3 regions of the Vibrio fluvialis genome follow, and region 3 is predicted to be linked to each of the others. Evidence: predicted binding sites of a transcription regulator. Region 3 holds the regulator's gene; each other region holds the start of a gene.
What was found. Region 3 encodes PurR, which represses purine synthesis genes. Its sites were predicted from a motif close to TNANGNAAACGTTTNCNTNA; they were not measured.
Positions count from the first base shown of each region.

Region 1: folD (bifunctional methylenetetrahydrofolate dehydrogenase/methenyltetrahydrofolate cyclohydrolase FolD) is a predicted target of PurR. The motif match lies at 2,506-2,525, and genes of this name have one in related genera.
Region 2: pckA (phosphoenolpyruvate carboxykinase (ATP)) is a predicted target of PurR. The motif match lies at 3,987-4,006, and genes of this name have one in related genera.

Region 1 is NZ_UHIP01000001.1:1,990,429-1,995,938, forward strand. It holds gene DYA43_RS09330 (ABC transporter permease) at 1-986, shown strand, start outside; gene fbpC (ferric ABC transporter ATP-binding protein) at 998-2,056, shown strand; tRNA gene DYA43_RS09345 (tRNA-Arg) at 2,315-2,391, opposite strand; gene folD (bifunctional methylenetetrahydrofolate dehydrogenase/methenyltetrahydrofolate cyclohydrolase FolD) at 2,593-3,453, shown strand; gene DYA43_RS09355 (NupC/NupG family nucleoside CNT transporter) at 3,524-4,729, opposite strand; gene DYA43_RS09360 (LysR family transcriptional regulator) at 4,939-5,510, opposite strand, start outside.
Region 2 is NZ_UHIP01000001.1:21,977-27,486, forward strand. It holds gene DYA43_RS00100 (bifunctional GNAT family N-acetyltransferase/hotdog fold thioesterase) at 1-177, shown strand, start outside; gene DYA43_RS00105 (AsmA family protein) at 174-2,072, opposite strand; gene pckA (phosphoenolpyruvate carboxykinase (ATP)) at 2,183-3,811, opposite strand; gene hslO (Hsp33 family molecular chaperone HslO) at 4,150-5,025, opposite strand; gene hslR (ribosome-associated heat shock protein Hsp15) at 5,059-5,445, opposite strand.
Region 3 is NZ_UHIP01000001.1:1,199,570-1,205,079, reverse strand. It holds gene elyC (envelope biogenesis factor ElyC) at 1-66, shown strand, start outside; gene torR (two-component system response regulator TorR) at 132-839, opposite strand; gene torD (molecular chaperone TorD) at 1,062-1,709, shown strand; gene purR (HTH-type transcriptional repressor PurR) at 1,985-2,995, shown strand; cyclic di-GMP riboswitch class I at 3,155-3,239, shown strand; gene DYA43_RS05750 (TfoX/Sxy family DNA transformation protein) at 3,357-3,947, shown strand; gene DYA43_RS05745 (TVP38/TMEM64 family protein) at 4,075-4,764, shown strand; gene DYA43_RS05740 (putative signal transducing protein) at 4,761-5,084, shown strand; gene DYA43_RS05735 (alpha/beta fold hydrolase) at 5,081-5,510, opposite strand, start outside.

The sequences.
Region 1 (5,510 bases), 790 kb from region 3:
TCTACTTCTACATCGCCGGCGCACAGCTCGATTATGCCTCCGCCAGTACGCTGGGTTCTGTGCTGCTTCTGTTCTCTCTGGCCATCTTTGTCGTCCAGTATCTGTGGATTGGGCAACGTTCCTACGTCACGATTTCCGGCAAGGCCTATCGTGGTGACGTGCAGGATATGCCAGCGTCACTCAAACTGGGCGTCACCTTGACGTTGTATGTCTGGATGGTGTTTAACGTGCTTCTGTACGGCAGCATCTTCTTTGGTAGTTTCACCGTGAACTGGGGGGTGGATTACACGCTCACACTGCAAAACTACCTCAACCTGTTTGGCAACGGCATGTCTGATGGTGCCTGGCCGTCACTCATCACGACCATGATTTACGCAGGTGTCGCTGCGCCAATCACCGCCCTGTTCGGATTGCTGATTGCGTATGTAGTGGTTCGTCAGCAGTTCTACGGTAAAAAGGTCATCGAATTCTCGACCATGCTCTGCTTTGCCGTTCCGGGCACCGTGGCGGGGGTGTCGTATATTCTGGCGTTTAACGATGCGCCTATTTACCTGACAGGCACCGCGGCAATTGTGGTGATCTCGATGGTGATGCGTAACGTGCCGGTGGGCATTCGCTCCGGTATCGCCGGACTTGGTCAGCTCGATAAATCACTTGATGAAGCGTCATTGAGCCTGCGCGCCAGTTCCCTGCAAACCATTCGTCACATCATCCTGCCACTGCTGCGCCCGGCGATTCTGTCGACACTGGTCTACAGCTTTGTGCGTGCGATGACGACGGTGAGCGCGATTATCTTTCTGGTTACCCCGGAAACCCGTGTTGCCACGTCGTACATTCTGAACCGCGTCGAAGACGGTGAATACGGGATTGCCATTGCGTATGGCTCTGTCCTGATTGTGGTGATGTTAGCCATCATTCTGTTGTTTGATTTATTGGTCGGTGAAGCTCGTATTTCCCGCTCCAAAGCCACCAACCAAGATTCCTAGGAGATGTCACCATGGAAAAACAAAACTTCGTTGTACTGAAAAACATCTGCAAGCGATTCGGTAACAATACCGTGATCGGTAATCTGGATTTGGAAATTAAGAAAGGCAGCCTGGTGACCCTGCTCGGTCCGTCGGGCTGCGGTAAAACGACTGTGCTGCGTTTGGTGGCCGGACTGGAAAAACCCACCAGCGGCCAAATCTTTATCGACGGTGAAGATGTGACGGAACGTTCCATTCAGCAGCGCGATATCTGTATGGTGTTCCAGTCGTACGCCCTTTTCCCGCATATGTCTTTGTATGAGAACGTGGCATATGGGCTAAAAATGCTCAAACTCCCGGCCGAAGAAATTCGCCAGCGGGTCGATGAAGCGTTGAAAATCGTCGACTTGGAAGGCATGGGTGAGCGCTTTGTCGATCAGATCTCCGGTGGCCAGCAGCAACGCGTTGCCCTCGCCCGGGCTCTGGTACTCAAACCCAAAGTGCTGTTATTCGACGAACCCTTAAGTAACCTGGACGCCAACCTGCGCCGCAGCATGCGTGAAACCATTCGCGAGTTGCAACAACGTTTCGACATTACCTCGTTGTATGTCACGCACGATCAGGCTGAAGCCTTTGCGGTATCGGATACGGTGATCGTGATGAAAAGCGGAGAGATTATGCAGATTGGCTCGCCGCAAGAGCTCTACAAGTCGCCGAAATCGATGTTTATGGCGAACTTTATGGGTGAAGCGAATCTGTTTCAGGGCCATTTCGACGGTGAACGTATTCACATTCATGGTTACGCGATCGATGCCGACCCAGAGGCAACGCAAGGCAAAGCGAAGGGAGAATATCAGATTGGTGTTCGCCCGGAAGCCATTACCCTGAGTACGCAGGGCGAAAACAGCCAGGCATGTGAGGTACTCAAATACGCGTATATGGGTTCAATGTATGAAGTCACAGTCAAATGGCACGATCAGGAGCTGCTGCTGCAACTCAACTCAGCCCAATTTCGCCAGGAGCTGACCAAGCACGCTTATCTCGAGTTCAACCCGAGAGGGCTGTTCTTGCTCCCTGCCGACGAGGCCTAGTTCATTTTCGGCAAATCAACCCCACTTCGGTGGGGTTTCTTATTTCTATCACTCAGTGGAGAAAACATTCTGATTTAAAGCCACCAGTGAGTAGTAATACTCAAACTGTCCCTCGAATCCAAAGCGACTCGCACCTTACTCTCAAAACGAAGTGATAGTAGCGACACATTTCTCGTTGAAGCAGGTATACAATATGCTCACCAATGGAGCGCCAGAAACGAAAAAGCCCCAGCAGAAACTGCTGAGGCTTGGAATAAATGGCACGCCCTGTAGGATTCGAACCTACGACCACATCCTTAGAAGGGACGTGCTCTATCCAGCTGAGCTAAGGGCGCGCTACAGGGAGAGGATTATACGAGTTAGAGAGGGTAAATCAACGGCTTTGTCTAACATTATGTTTCAAATGACCAAAATTTTGTCACTCAGACAATAAGTGCTGAAAAACAGAACAAAGCAAACGTTTGCTTATAGATGTTCTTCAAAATATCTGCGACAATGCGCGCAAAAATTTTCACTACGAATGTGTAAGGAAAGTCATGACTGCTCAAAATATTGATGGAACACTCATTTCTCAGACAGTACGTTCCGAGGTTGCGGCCCGTGTTAAGGCTCGCACTCAAGCAGGGCTGCGCGCACCGGGTCTGGCTGTGGTTTTAGTGGGTGAAGACCCGGCTTCTCAGGTCTACGTGGGCAGTAAACGCCGCGCTTGTGAAGAAGTGGGATTTGTTTCTAAGTCGTTTGACTTACCGGCAACCGCCACCGAAAACGAACTGTTGGCTCTGGTTGATCAACTGAATAACGATCCGGAAATCGACGGCATTCTGGTTCAGCTGCCTCTGCCTGCCGGCATTGACTCCACTCAGGTGCTGGAGCGCATCGTTCCGGAAAAAGACGTCGATGGTTTCCATCCTTACAACGTCGGTCGTTTGGCTCAGCGCATTCCTAAGCTGCGCTCTTGCACGCCAAAAGGCATCATTACGCTGTTGGATCGCTACAACATTCCGCTGCGCGGCAAACACGCGGTCATCGTGGGCGCTTCGAACATTGTCGGTCGCCCAATGACACTGGAACTGCTGCTGGCTGGCTGTACGACGACAACTTGTCACCGCTTTACCAAAGATCTGGAACATCACGTCCGTCAGGCTGACGTACTGGTGGTTGCGGTCGGTAAGCCGAATTTCATTCCGGGCGCGTGGATCAAAGAAGGCGCGATCGTGGTCGATGTCGGTATCAACCGTCTCGACACTGGTAAACTGGTTGGCGATGTGGAATACGATGTAGCTCGTACTCGCGCCAGCTTCATTACGCCGGTTCCGGGTGGTGTTGGCCCAATGACCGTTGCCAGCCTGATTGAAAACACCATGCTGGCCTGCGAGCAGTACCACACCAATAAGTGATGCTGTTTAGCAAGTTCCAAAAGCAAAAACCCCAGCCTAGGCTGGGGTTCTTTTTAGCTTAAGAAAGCACTTACAGTGACAGAATCACGCCGGCAATCGAAGCGCTCATCAGGTTCGCCAGAACGCCAGCGGCGATCGCGCGAAAACCGTATTTGGAGATGAAGCTACGACGCTCAGGGACCAGGCTACCCAAACCACCAATCAAAATTGCCATGCTGGAGATATTGGCAAAGCCACACAGCGCGAAGGTTACGATAGCCTGCGAATGTGCGCTCAGCTGCGATTTCACATCCATCAATTGGATAAAGGCGACAAACTCGTTCACCACGATCTTGTTACCGATCAGCGAACCTGCCGTGATGGCTTCGTTCCATGGAATACCAATCAGCCAAGCCAGTGGTGCGAACAGATAGCCCAGAATCAGTTGGAAACTCAGTTCGATACCAAACAGTCCGCCAACCCAGCCCAACATGCCGTTCAGCAGCGCAATCACACTGACAAACGCCAGCAAAGTCCCGCCCACCGCTACGGCAATACGCACACCGGACATCGCACCGTCAGCTACGGCTTCCACCACGTTAGTCGCTTGCGGCAGATCCAGTTCGTGCGATTCAACCTGAACGTCGACCGTGTCCTGCTCTGGTACCAGCAGTTTGGCCATCAGCAAACCCGCTGGTGCAGACATAAACGCGGCCGCAATCAGATAGCTCAAATCCACACCCAGCGATGCATAGCCCACCAGCGTGCCACCCGCAACCGATGCCAAACCACAGGTCATCACTGCGAAGAATTGCGAATCGCTCATTTGCTTCAGGTAAGGTTTTACCACCAGAGGCGCTTCGACCATGCCGACGAAAATGTTCGCAGTCGCTGACAGTGACTCAGCACGGCCAGTACCCAGTAGTTTCTGAATGCCGCCGCCAATCAGGTTGATCACTTTCGGCATCAGGCCGATGTGGTACAAACCGGAGATCAGCGCTGAGAAGAAGATGATGATGCCCAGCACGTTTACGGCAAACACAAAACCAACACTGCCAGTTGCAATGCCGCCAAAGATAAACGCAATGCCTTCCTGGCCATAGTTGATCAGCTTCGACACACTTTCGGTTACCGCATGCAGCACTTCTTTACCCGCGGGTACGTACAACACCAACAACGCAAAAATCACTTGCAGAGCAAACGCCAGCGCCACTGTGTGCAGCTGAATATTTTTTCTATCTGTAGAAAGTAACCAGGCAATGACCAGAATTGCCACAACACCAATAAGAGAAGACATAACGCCATCCAAATAAAAGGGGAACAGGAAAGGCGTCGGATTGTATAGCAGGAAAACGTGTGCGCAACTCGGGTTTGTTAATCAGCTGTGTTCAGAAACGCAATCCATTCCACGTTACTCATAACCCATTGATTTAACGCTGACTAAACGTTTGCTATTGAGTTGTTTTTCCAAATGGAAAAAATGTTTTGAAAACAAGAAACAATCCATCACAACGATGGCAGGCGAACATAGGGTTCCAGTTGGGTATCCCAGTAACACGGTTCACCAATTTTCTGTTTGAGAAATTCGATCACGGCCGAGGTTTTTTTAGGCAGATGTTGGCGACTGGGATAAACGGCATAGAAGGGCATATTCTGGCTGGCCTGCCAGTCCGGCAGCAGTTGAATAAGTTTGCCACTGCGAAATTCATCGCGGATCAGATAGGTGGCCAGATACGCAATCCCCCACCCTGACACTGCGGCATCACGCACCGCTTCAGCCAAGTCGACCGAATAGTTGCCGGAGACTTTGATGCTCAGTTGCTGCTCACGGTTACGGAACGCCCAGCGCGTGTAGTCTCGATCCCAGCTGCGATAGATGAGGCAGTTGTGATCCAACAGATCGTTCGGTGTCTGCGGTGTGGAGTGATGCAACAGATAATCCGGGGAGGCGGCCACCACAAACTTGCAATCCGCGAGGCGCTGGGCAATATAGCCTTCCGGCAGATGTTCGTTACTGGTGATCCACAAATCGAGCCCTTCGCTCAGCATATCGATTTTGTAGTCGAACAGATGTACTT
Region 2 (5,510 bases), 1.2 Mb from region 3:
GCGTCGACGTCACTGGATGGCATTAGCGGCGATTTGGACCGCCTGGCCTCCGGGCGCAAAGCGCGCATTGTGGTTAACGTGAATATTTCGAGTGGCGATAACGACGCCGTGGAGTTCATCGGCACTTACATGCTGATCCCGAACTACCAAGCTATTTTGGAAAATGCGCGCGGCTAAGGGGCTAGCACGCACGCTTTGTCCGAACCTTTCTCCTCGCGCTGTTGATTGCGCAGCAGATCAAAATGCTGAGTATCGCAGCGCTGAGTCACCTCCAGTTCCAACATCCCTTGTTTGGGTTCAACCAAATCAATGTCACCGTGCAGGCGGGCATTGAGCGTTGGGCCGGACAGCGGCGTCTCATGCAGTGACAGGCGACCGCGGTCGGCGTTCAGTCTCAGCCCGTCGAGTGAGAAAGGCTGTACCACCAATGCATCAGAGTTCTTCATCACCAAAGTGCCATCGCGCAAATTGAGGTTCAGTTCGCCGCTGAGTGAGTGAGCCAGCATCGGATAGTCGCCCGCAAGGCCATCGGCGGCCAAATCGATTTCGGCCAAGGCATCGACTTTCAATGGCAGAGGCAGCCATTGGCCGAGTTGAGTGAGCGGCACGCCGTCCCCATGCAAATTGATGTTCCATGGCGCGCTGGCTGCGTCAAATGCCCAGTTGGCAGTGGCATCCACATAACCGTTCTCCAACGGCAGGAACGCGCGCTCAAGCTGCCAGTGTGCCTCTTTGCTGCTCATCTCCACCACACCTTGGCTACTGACGAGCGAACCGATACTGGCGCTGTTGGCGCTGATGCTCAGTTTCCCATTCCACAGGCCCCAACGGCCATTGCGATTGAGCTCGGTATTGCGTCCTTCAACATTCAGGCCAGAGAGTTGCCAAAACGGCTTATGAGTCAGTTGGATCAATTGCAGGTTGTTGAGATCCCATTGATCAATGGTCAGATTTTTCAGCGCAGGAAGATCGCTGTCTAGCCACGCCCAATCCTGTTGCTGCTCGGCAAACCATTTGATGCCGCGTGCGGTTAACTGGTGAAGATGGATGCCGGAGGGCTGAATGTCACCACTGAGCTGAATGCTGCCTTGCAGCAGTTCGGTGGCAAAATCACTGATGGTGATGTTGCCCGGGCGAAACTCGAGCTTAAACGTCGGTTCAATCCATTGCAGTCCATGCCAGTCCGCGGATTCGGCGTTGAGTGACAGGTAGCCACTGTCTTGCTGCCACAGTGACTGATCGATCGTCAGGTTCTCCAGCGACAGCGCGAGGTTGGTCAGTTTGGTCTCACCCAACTGCCAATTGCTGCTCAGCACATCGAGGCTGTTGATGTGGTGAAGATAAGGCTTGGCCAGCTGCCACCACGGCGCGCTCAGCGTAGACAGATCGTCTTTCAGGTCCAGCTTGCTGATGGTGACGTTGACCAGCGACCAACCGGCCGGATACTGCTCTGCCTGACCAGAAAACTCGCCGCCGCGCCATTGAAACGAGGCGCCGTAAACGGTGCTGTCCTGTGCTTTGTAATCGGCATCGATCAGTACATTGTTGAGCGCTTCACCTTGCCAGTAAAACTGTTCGGCTGAGAGTTGCAGTTCGCCGTAAGGCAGCCACTGTTTGGCGTTGTTCCAGATAGGCTTTTTGACCTGTAAATTGACGCCGCGTGCAATCAGGCCGTGATTGGCGAAATCGATATTGTGCAGCGCCAGTTGATTGAGTTGCAGTTGGGCAAGAAAATCATTGTCTGGCAAGCCATCGGAAAAGTTGGCACCATCGAGCAGTACGCTGTCGATCACCCATTTGTCCTGATGAAACAGTTGCGGGCTGAGCCAGATATCCACTTGTTGAAAGCTCAAGGGGTTGGCGCTGGTTTCCAGCGTCACATTGTGCAGGCGGAAATGGAGTGGGTATTCGTAATCGAGCTCACTGAAGGTCAGTTTTTCGGGCCACAGATGCTCGGTCAGCCACTGCGCAGACGGTGTCAGGTAACGGGTGTGCATGATGCCGAATGCGACCAGCGTCAGTGCCAGCAGCAGCGCAACCAATCCAACCCCGAGAGCAAGCAGCTTTTTCATAATTCCCTGATGCGATGACCGTCCTGAAAGTCCACAGCTTGGAGTAAATTGGCGCTGGCTTCAACAAAAAAAGCCCCTCAAAAGAGGGGCTTGCTACTGAGTTATCAGTTTTAGTCCAGTTGAGGACCTGCCGCAACCAGCGCTTTACCTTCCGCGTTGTCGGTGTACTTAGCAAAGTTGTTGATAAAGCGAGAGGCCAAATCTTTAGCTTTGCTTTCCCATTGTAGTGGGTCGGTATAAGTATCACGTGGGTCAAGGATTGCAGGATCTACGCCTGGCAGCGCTGTTGGGACTTCCAGGTTGAAGATAGGAATGTGCTTGGTTTCGGCTTGTTCGATTGAACCATCCAGAATTGCATCAATGATGCCACGGGTATCTTTAATCGAGATACGTTTGCCCGTGCCGTTCCAGCCCGTGTTAACCAGGTAAGCTTCCGCACCAGCGGCTTCCATGCGTTTCACCAGCACTTCGGCGTACTTGGTCGGGTGTAGCGTCAGGAACGCTGCGCCGAAACAAGCAGAGAAGGTTGGCGTTGGCTCGGTAATGCCGCGTTCAGTACCGGCCAGTTTGGCTGTAAAGCCAGACAGGAAGTGGTACTTGGTTTGTTCCGGCGTCAGTTTAGACACTGGAGGCAGCACGCCGAATGCATCGGCAGACAGGAAGATCACTTTGTTCGCGTGACCGCCTTTGGAGACGGGTTTAACGATGTTGTCGATGTGGTAAATCGGGTAAGAAACACGGGTGTTCTCGGTTTTTGAACCATCATCGAAATCGATCGAGCCATCAGCGCGGACAGTCACGTTTTCCAGCAATGCATCACGACGAATCGCGTTGTAGATGTCTGGCTCGGCTTCTTTCGATAGCTTGATGGTTTTCGCGTAGCAACCGCCTTCGAAGTTGAAGACGCCATCGTCGTCCCAGCCGTGCTCATCGTCACCAATCAGCGCGCGTTTTGGATCGGTCGACAGAGTGGTTTTACCGGTACCAGACAGACCAAAGAACACAGCGACGTCGCCATCTTTGCTCATGTTGGCACTACAGTGCATTGACGCGATGCCTTGCAGCGGCAGGAAGTAGTTCATCATCGCGAACATACCTTTTTTCATCTCGCCGCCGTACCAAGTACCGCCAATCAGTTGCATTTTTTCGGTCAGGTTGAATACGGTGAAGTTTTCAGAGTTCAGACCGTGTTCCTGCCATTTATCGTTGGTGCATTTCGCGCCGTTCATGACCACGAAATCCGGTTTGAACGTTGCCAGCTCTTCTTCAGAAGGACGGATGAACATGTTCTTCACGAAGTGAGCCTGCCATGCGACCTCAGTAATAAAGCGTACGCACAGACGGGTATCAGCGTTCGCGCCACAGTAGCCATCGACCACAAACAGACGCTTGCCGGACAATTGCTTGCCAACCAGCGCTTTCAGATCGTTCCACACGGCCTGATTGATCGGTTTGTTGTCGTTTTTCGCTTGTTCAGACGTCCACCACATGTTTTCTTCGGTAGTGGCGTCTTTAACGATGAATTTGTCTTTTGGTGAGCGGCCAGTGAAGATGCCGGTATCAACGGCCACTGCACCCAGTTCAGTGACTACGCCTTTTTCGTAGCCTTCCAGATCTGAGCGAGTTTCTTCTTCGAATAACAATTCGTAACTTGGGTTTCGCACCACTTCAGTTACATCGGTTATTCCGTATTGGGTAAGATCTAATTGTGCAGCCTTAGTATGTTCCATAACGGTCATAGGTGCTCCTTATAAGGATTTTGTAGGGATTTTTAATAATGTTTGTAATTGTTATCTGCTCACCATGCTAGCAACGGGGTGGGGAAAAAACAGGGAGATAGTTCAAAAATTATCCACGCTTTCCCTGTGGTTTTAGGTAACCCGTCACATATTGTTGGCTGGGGTATTTTATCGCGCACGCAAACCATTGCGCCAGACCAAAGGGATTATTATTCCAAAGAAATTAAGTACGGCGTACGGTGAGTGTAACTATTGATTTTATTGGGTTTTGATCACAAAAAAAGCCAGCATAATGCTGGCTGTAGTGGTAAATTTTCGTGCTTGTTAAACCCGATAAATTAATGCAGGGTTTTGTTCTCTGAGCTATCTTGTGCGAACAATTCAGCCACTTGCGCGGAATCGAACGAGTAAGTGGTGCCGCAATAGTCACAATGCAGAGCGACAAAACCTTCTTCTGCCAGAATCTCGTACACCTCGTCACGCGAGAGGGTTACGATCGCTGCGGCGCTGCGCTCACGAGAACAACCGCACTGGAATTGAACTGGTTGAGGTTCGAATACTTTCACTTTTTCCTGGTTGTACAGGCGGTACAGCAGCTCATTGGCTTCCAGTGTGAACAGCTCTTCATCCTTCACCGTATTGGTCAGTTGCTCCAGGTGCTCGAAATCTTCCGGAGTGCCTGTGCCGTCGGGCATGATTTGTAGAAGCATGCCGGCAGCGTGAGGTTTGCCTTCCTGTTCACCAACGCGAATCCACAGGCGGGTTTTCAGCTGTTCTGAACGCAGGAAGTAACCTTCCAGTACTTCAGCCAGATTGTCACCTTCCAGGCCAACCACGCCCTGATAGCGCTCGCCCTGTTTCGGTTCAATGGTGATCACCAGATAGCCGCTGCCCATCATATCGTGTAGTCCTGCGTCATCGGCAATATCGCCTTCCCAGCGAGCCACACCACGTACTTTCTGGTTGTTGTCACCGTTAATCACAGCCAGTGAAACCGGGCCGTTGCCTTGCAGTTGCAGGGTAATCGAGCCTTCAAACTTCAGCGTAGCCGTCAGCAGTGAGGTCGCAACCAAAAGCTCACCCAACAGTTTCTGTACTGGAGCTGGGTATTCCTTGCTGGTAATCATGTGTTGGTACGTTTCATCCAGTTGCACCAACTCGCCACGTACTGAAAGATCTTCAAATAGGTAGCGGTTTAACGTGTTTTTCGACACTGAGCTTGTAGTCATAAGGAATAGTCCGGCTCTTTATTGATGTTTAAATTTTAGAAGATCGCGGCGCTGTTTTTTATCCGGGCGGCGATCCGGGGCTGGGTTGGTGGCGTTGAGTTTACGCGCCAGCGCCATGCGCTCGCGTTTCACCACGCTTTCAGCCGTTTCTGAATACAGGGTCTGAGCTTCCGGTGCGCCACGTCTCTGTTCGGAAACGCGTTCAATTACAACGGTTTTTTCTTCGTTGCCTTGGCGCAGGGTAATGATCGCACCGACTTCGACCAGCTTACTTGGTTTTGTTCGCTGGCCATTATAGTGAACTTTGCCACCATCGACCATATTCCGCGCCAGCGAGCGAGTTTTGTAAAATCTTGCGGCCCACAACCATTTATCGAGTCGAACCGCTTCAGATGGGGAACTCATGCTGGCAAATTACCTCTAATGTGTTTATTTCGCTTTTGGCTTGCTGGTTACAATGGTGATTGCAT
Region 3 (5,510 bases):
CGTGACTGGGTAGCCGGCCATGAACAGACCGCGCCAATCAATAACGCCGAAACTACGTTGCAGTAAACACTGCATGGGAAGAAACAAAAAAAGACCCGCTGAAGCGGGTCTTTTTCTTTCTGCGTCAACGCTTAATCACCTGCAAACATGTAACCTTCACCATGCACAGTCACAAAGATCTGCGGGTTCTTTGGATCAAACTCCATCTTGGCACGCATACGACGAATCAACACATCGATGGTGCGATCATTCGGCGCATCGACCCGATGACTGATCATATTGAGAATACGCTCGCGGCTGAGCACCTGATTAGGGTACGCCGACAAAGCAACCAACAGCTCATACTCCGCCTTCGTTAAACGCACAGGTTCGCCATTACGAGTTAATGAACGGCGCTGGATATCAAACGTCCATTCGCCAAAACGCACGAGCTTGTCGTCGTCCGGCTCGAGTTCGTGATTGCAGTGGCAAGCAGTGGAAATACGCCACAATAAATTTTTCACGCGAACCAACAGCTCACGTAGTTCAAGCGGTTTGGTGACATAATCGTCAGCACCCATTTCGAGGCCAATAATTCTGTCGATGCTATCCGTGCGTCCAGTAACCAGAATGATTCCAATATCTGATTGCCCGCGAAGTTCTCGCGTCAGTAACAAACCATCTTCACCTGGCAAGTTGATGTCCAGCATCACCAGGTCAATGTCATGTTCACTGAGCGCCTGACGCATCTCTACCCCATTTTCAGCCTCTGTTACCTGATAACCCTCTTTCTGAAAGTAACCAGCCAGCTTACTGCGGGTAACGATGTCGTCTTCAACAACTAGTATGTGATAGCTCATTGACACCACTTTATGCTCATTCGAAATACTCCGTAATTCTATTCATAAACAGTCATAATTCTAGTCTCCAATCCAAAAACCTCAGGGTTTATTGATTCAAAGCAATCTCTGAGCAAGCTATTAATTTGCTGACGTATTTGTTCATATTTTTTCATGGTTTGCGTTATTGCTATTCATGTTTATTGTTTAGACTTATAGGGAGAAAGTATCCGGAGTCTAACCATGCAAGAAGTAAAAGCATTTAACGAAAAGCGCGCCGAAATTTATTGGTGGTTGTCGAGTTTGTTCAGTAAAGAGCTCAGTGATAAAGAGATCGAGCAATATCATTCACCCGAAATTCGTGCCTTTCTGACTGGCTTGAGTGAAAACGCCGGACTGAAAGCGGCGGTGACGCATCTGGTGGAAGCACTGAACCGCTTGCTCGACCGTGACGATGCCCGCCTTGAATTGGCGGCCGACTTTTGCGACCTGTTTTTAAAGTCAGACAAGGATTCAGCCCTGCCCTACGCCTCCGTTTACCTTGGTAAAACAGGCCTGTTGAACGATACTCCGGCACAAGAAATGGCTGACTTGATGAAACAGCACGGCGTTGCGATTCACGACTCACTGAACGAACCAGCTGATCATTTGGCTGTCGAGTTGGATTTCTTGGGACATATGATTATTCGGTCCAACGAACTGGAAAAACAGTCACATATGGAACAAGCCTTTTCTGAACAGGCCGAATTTATCCAATCTCATCTCTTGAGTTGGGTACCAACTTTCGCGACCCGTTGCCAGTCGCTTGATCAATTTGGTTTTTACGCCGCAGTCAGCGAGCTTCTGGTCGCCTTCCTGCAACTTGATCAGGCTTATTTGACTGACGAATAGTTCGCTATCATGCTCACAAATTGAAGAATATCGCGCGAACTTTGTGACGATCATTTGATCTCATCCGATGAATTTCGTTGCGAGTTCACGCGTTGCGGACTACTATATTGCCCGCAAACGATAAAATATGAATTTAAGATGCAAACCGCTGTTTTCGAGCGGTTTTTGTGTTTTTACTACTTTTAGGCTTCACTTGCAGTACAAGCCTAACCGCTGCTGAATCTGATAGCACGACGCATTTTGTTGCGCTCAGCAGTCATCGACAGGACAAACCTATGGCTACGATTAAAGACGTTGCACGCCTGGCTGGCGTTTCAACAACAACCGTATCTCACGTAATTAATAAAACTCGATTTGTTGCAGAAGCCACACAAGAAAAAGTGATGGATGCTGTTAAAGAGCTGAACTATGCACCGAGCGCTGTAGCTCGAAGCCTAAAGTGCAACACCACACGAACAATTGGTATGTTGGTCACTCAGTCCACCAACCTCTTCTTCTCCGAAGTGATCGATGGTGTGGAAAGCTACTGTTACCGTCAGGGTTACACGCTGATCCTGTGTAACACCGGTGGTATTTACGAAAAGCAACGCGACTACATCCGCATGCTGGCGGAAAAGCGCGTAGACGGTATTTTGGTTATGTGTTCTGACCTGACCGAAGAACTGCTGGAAATGTTGGAAAGCCATTCTGACATTCCTAAGGTGATCATGGATTGGGGTCCAGAGACCTCTCAGGCTGATAAGATCATCGATAACTCCGAAGAAGGGGGTTATCTGGCTACTAAATACCTGACTGACCGCGGTCATACTGATATCGCTTGCCTGAGTGGCCATTTCGTTAAAGCCGCCTGTCAGGAACGTATTGCTGGTTTCCGCCGTGCGATGGCAGAAGCAAACCTGCCTGTCCGCGAAGACTGGATTCTGGAAGGTAACTTCGAGTGTGACACCGCCGTACTGGCCGCAGATAAAATCATCGCCATGGACAAACGTCCAACCGCTGTATTCTGTTTTAACGATACAATGGCGCTTGGCTTAATGAGCCGCCTGCAACAACGTGGGATTCGTGTTCCGGAAGATATGTCGGTTATCGGTTATGACAACATTGAGCTGGCAGAGTATTTCTCTCCACCGCTAACCACTATCCACCAACCTAAACGTCGTGTGGGTAAAAACGCATTCGAAATATTACTCGAACGAATCAAAGATAAAGAGCACGATCGCCGTATCTTCGAGATGCATCCGGAGATTGTAGAGCGCGACACAGTAAAAGACTTGACAAAACAATAACTTTGCAGAAAATCAACATGTCTGAATTGTCTATTTAGATTCAAAATCAATGAATCAAGTTGCAATGGTTGGACATATATATTTGAATAACATCACATTTGCACAAGGTAAATGTGATGTTTATCCAAATTTTTGATTATCCTTTTTTTGAAGGAAATGTCACGCACAGGGCAAACCATCTGAAAAGGTGGGACGCAAAGCCTCCGGCCTAAACCCAATTCGGGTAGGTAGCGGGGTTACCGATGGCAAAAATGCATACACTAAGAAGTTGACTCCTAACTGACATACTCTCTGCATTCTTTTGCTATTTTCTCGGACCTGACTTTGGTGGCGTATTAATTAATACACCGAGACTTACAGCATGGATAAACCAATACTAAAAGATTCAATGCGGCTCTTTGAGCAATTTGGACGCGTTAAATCTCGTTCAATGTTTGGTGGCTTTGGGATTTTTGTTGATGACACAATGTTCGCATTGGTGGTTAACGACAGACTTCACATTCGCGCCGACGATGCTTCAACAGCCAAGTTCAAACAACAAGGCTACGAGCCTTATGTTTATAAAAAGCGCGGATTTCCCGTTGTAACCAAGTATTTCGCTTTGCCGGAAGACTGTTGGTTAGACACCGCAAAAATTCTGGAAGACGCGAAAGCGGCATTAGCAGTGGCCAAAGATGAGCGTGAGACTCAAGCCCAAGCGAAGCCGGATCGTCTTAAAGATCTCCCTAACCTGCGCCTTGCAACCGAACGAATGCTGAAAAAAGCCGGCATCGAAACGGTGGAAGATCTGCAGGAGAAAGGTGCCGTAGAAGCTTACAAAGCCGTTAGACAATCACATTCTTCAGATGTCGGCTTGGAGCTTCTGTGGGCACTTGAAGGCGCCATTGAGGGCAAGCACTGGTCAGTTATCCCTCAAACGCGTCGCGACGAGTTGTTACAGCGTTTGTCGTAAACCTTTTTGAGAGCAACTTCATTAAAAGCATCCGTTCACGGATGCTTTTTTCTTTGGGTGAAAGAAAATATCGCTTTTCCCTGTCTGGTTACGTATACCTTAGATAACCGTATAACGAGAAACATCGATGAGTAAGAAGTTAGTTCTAGGCTTAATTTTGCTGGCCGTGATCATTGGATTAGGGCTCACGTTCAGTCAATACCTCACTCTGGACAATGCCAAAGCTCAGCAAGCGCTGTTGTCGGACTATATCGCCGAACATTTGCTTGCTGCTGCCCTGATTTACTTTGTCAGCTACGTCTTGATTACGGCGTTCTCGATACCCGGCGCAGCCGTTGTCACATTGCTTGGAGCAGCATTGTTCGGCTTTTGGCTCAGTCTTTTGCTTGTCTCTTTCGCCAGTACCATCGGTGCAACACTAGCCTTTCTGAGCAGCCGTTATCTGCTTCGAGACTGGGTTCAACAACGATTTGGTGACAAATTGAACGCAATCAACCAAGGCGTTGAGCGTGATGGCGCGTTTTATTTGCTGTCATTACGGCTGATCCCTGTATTCCCGTTCTTTCTGATAAACCTCTTGATGGGCCTAAGTCCCATTAACGTTGCCCGCTACTATTGGGTCAGCCAGTTGGGTATGCTGCCTGGCACTGCGGTGTATCTAAACGCCGGCACACAACTGGCACAAATTGATTCATTATCCGGCATTGTCTCGCCATCGGTGTTGCTGTCATTCGCCTTACTTGGGGTGTTTCCACTGCTCATGAAATGGGTGATGAACCGGCTGGTCAGACGCTCTGCCAACACGGTACAACGATGAAAATATTCATAGCCGCCAATCCGACGGAAGCACACTTGCTGTGCGAACTGCTAAAACAAGCCAATATTGCCTGTGAGGTGCGTGGAGAAGGTTTGTTTGGTCTGCGCGGTGAGTTGCCGATGAATGATGAAACTGCGCCTTACATCTGGTTGTATGACGTGACTCAGCATGAGCGGGCGCAAGCTATCATTGAAGATTATCAAAGCCCGTCCAGCAGTTCCCGTTCAACACCATGGCAGTGTGCACATTGTGGTGAGCTTAATGAACGTCAGTTTGCCGTATGCTGGAATTGCGGAAAAGCCGATGACTTGGCAGATTAAGAGCGAATCTGCTGCTGAATAAACTCAATAGACACCTGATTAAAGACATCGGGCTGCTCTACGTTGCAGACGTGGCCACAATCAGGAATTTCATGCAGTTCACTCTGCTGGTGAGCAGCGACCATTTCTTTGACCGGTTGGATAAACATGTAGTCCCGCTCGCCCATCAGATACAGCGTCGGGATTGCCAGCTCACGCTCCTTGAAGTAACGCATCAACGGATTCACTTCCGCTGTCAGGGTATACCAGCGTTTGAATTCTTTCTGGCACAATTTACGCGCTTCATGGATAAAAAGATGGCGGGACTCTTTCTGACTGCGTTGTGGCATCACAATATAGGCAAATAGGCGATACAGCCACATGTAAGGGATAAAGTGCTGACTGAAATGGCCAAGTTTCACTAATACCTGTGAGCGGATGTTAAGC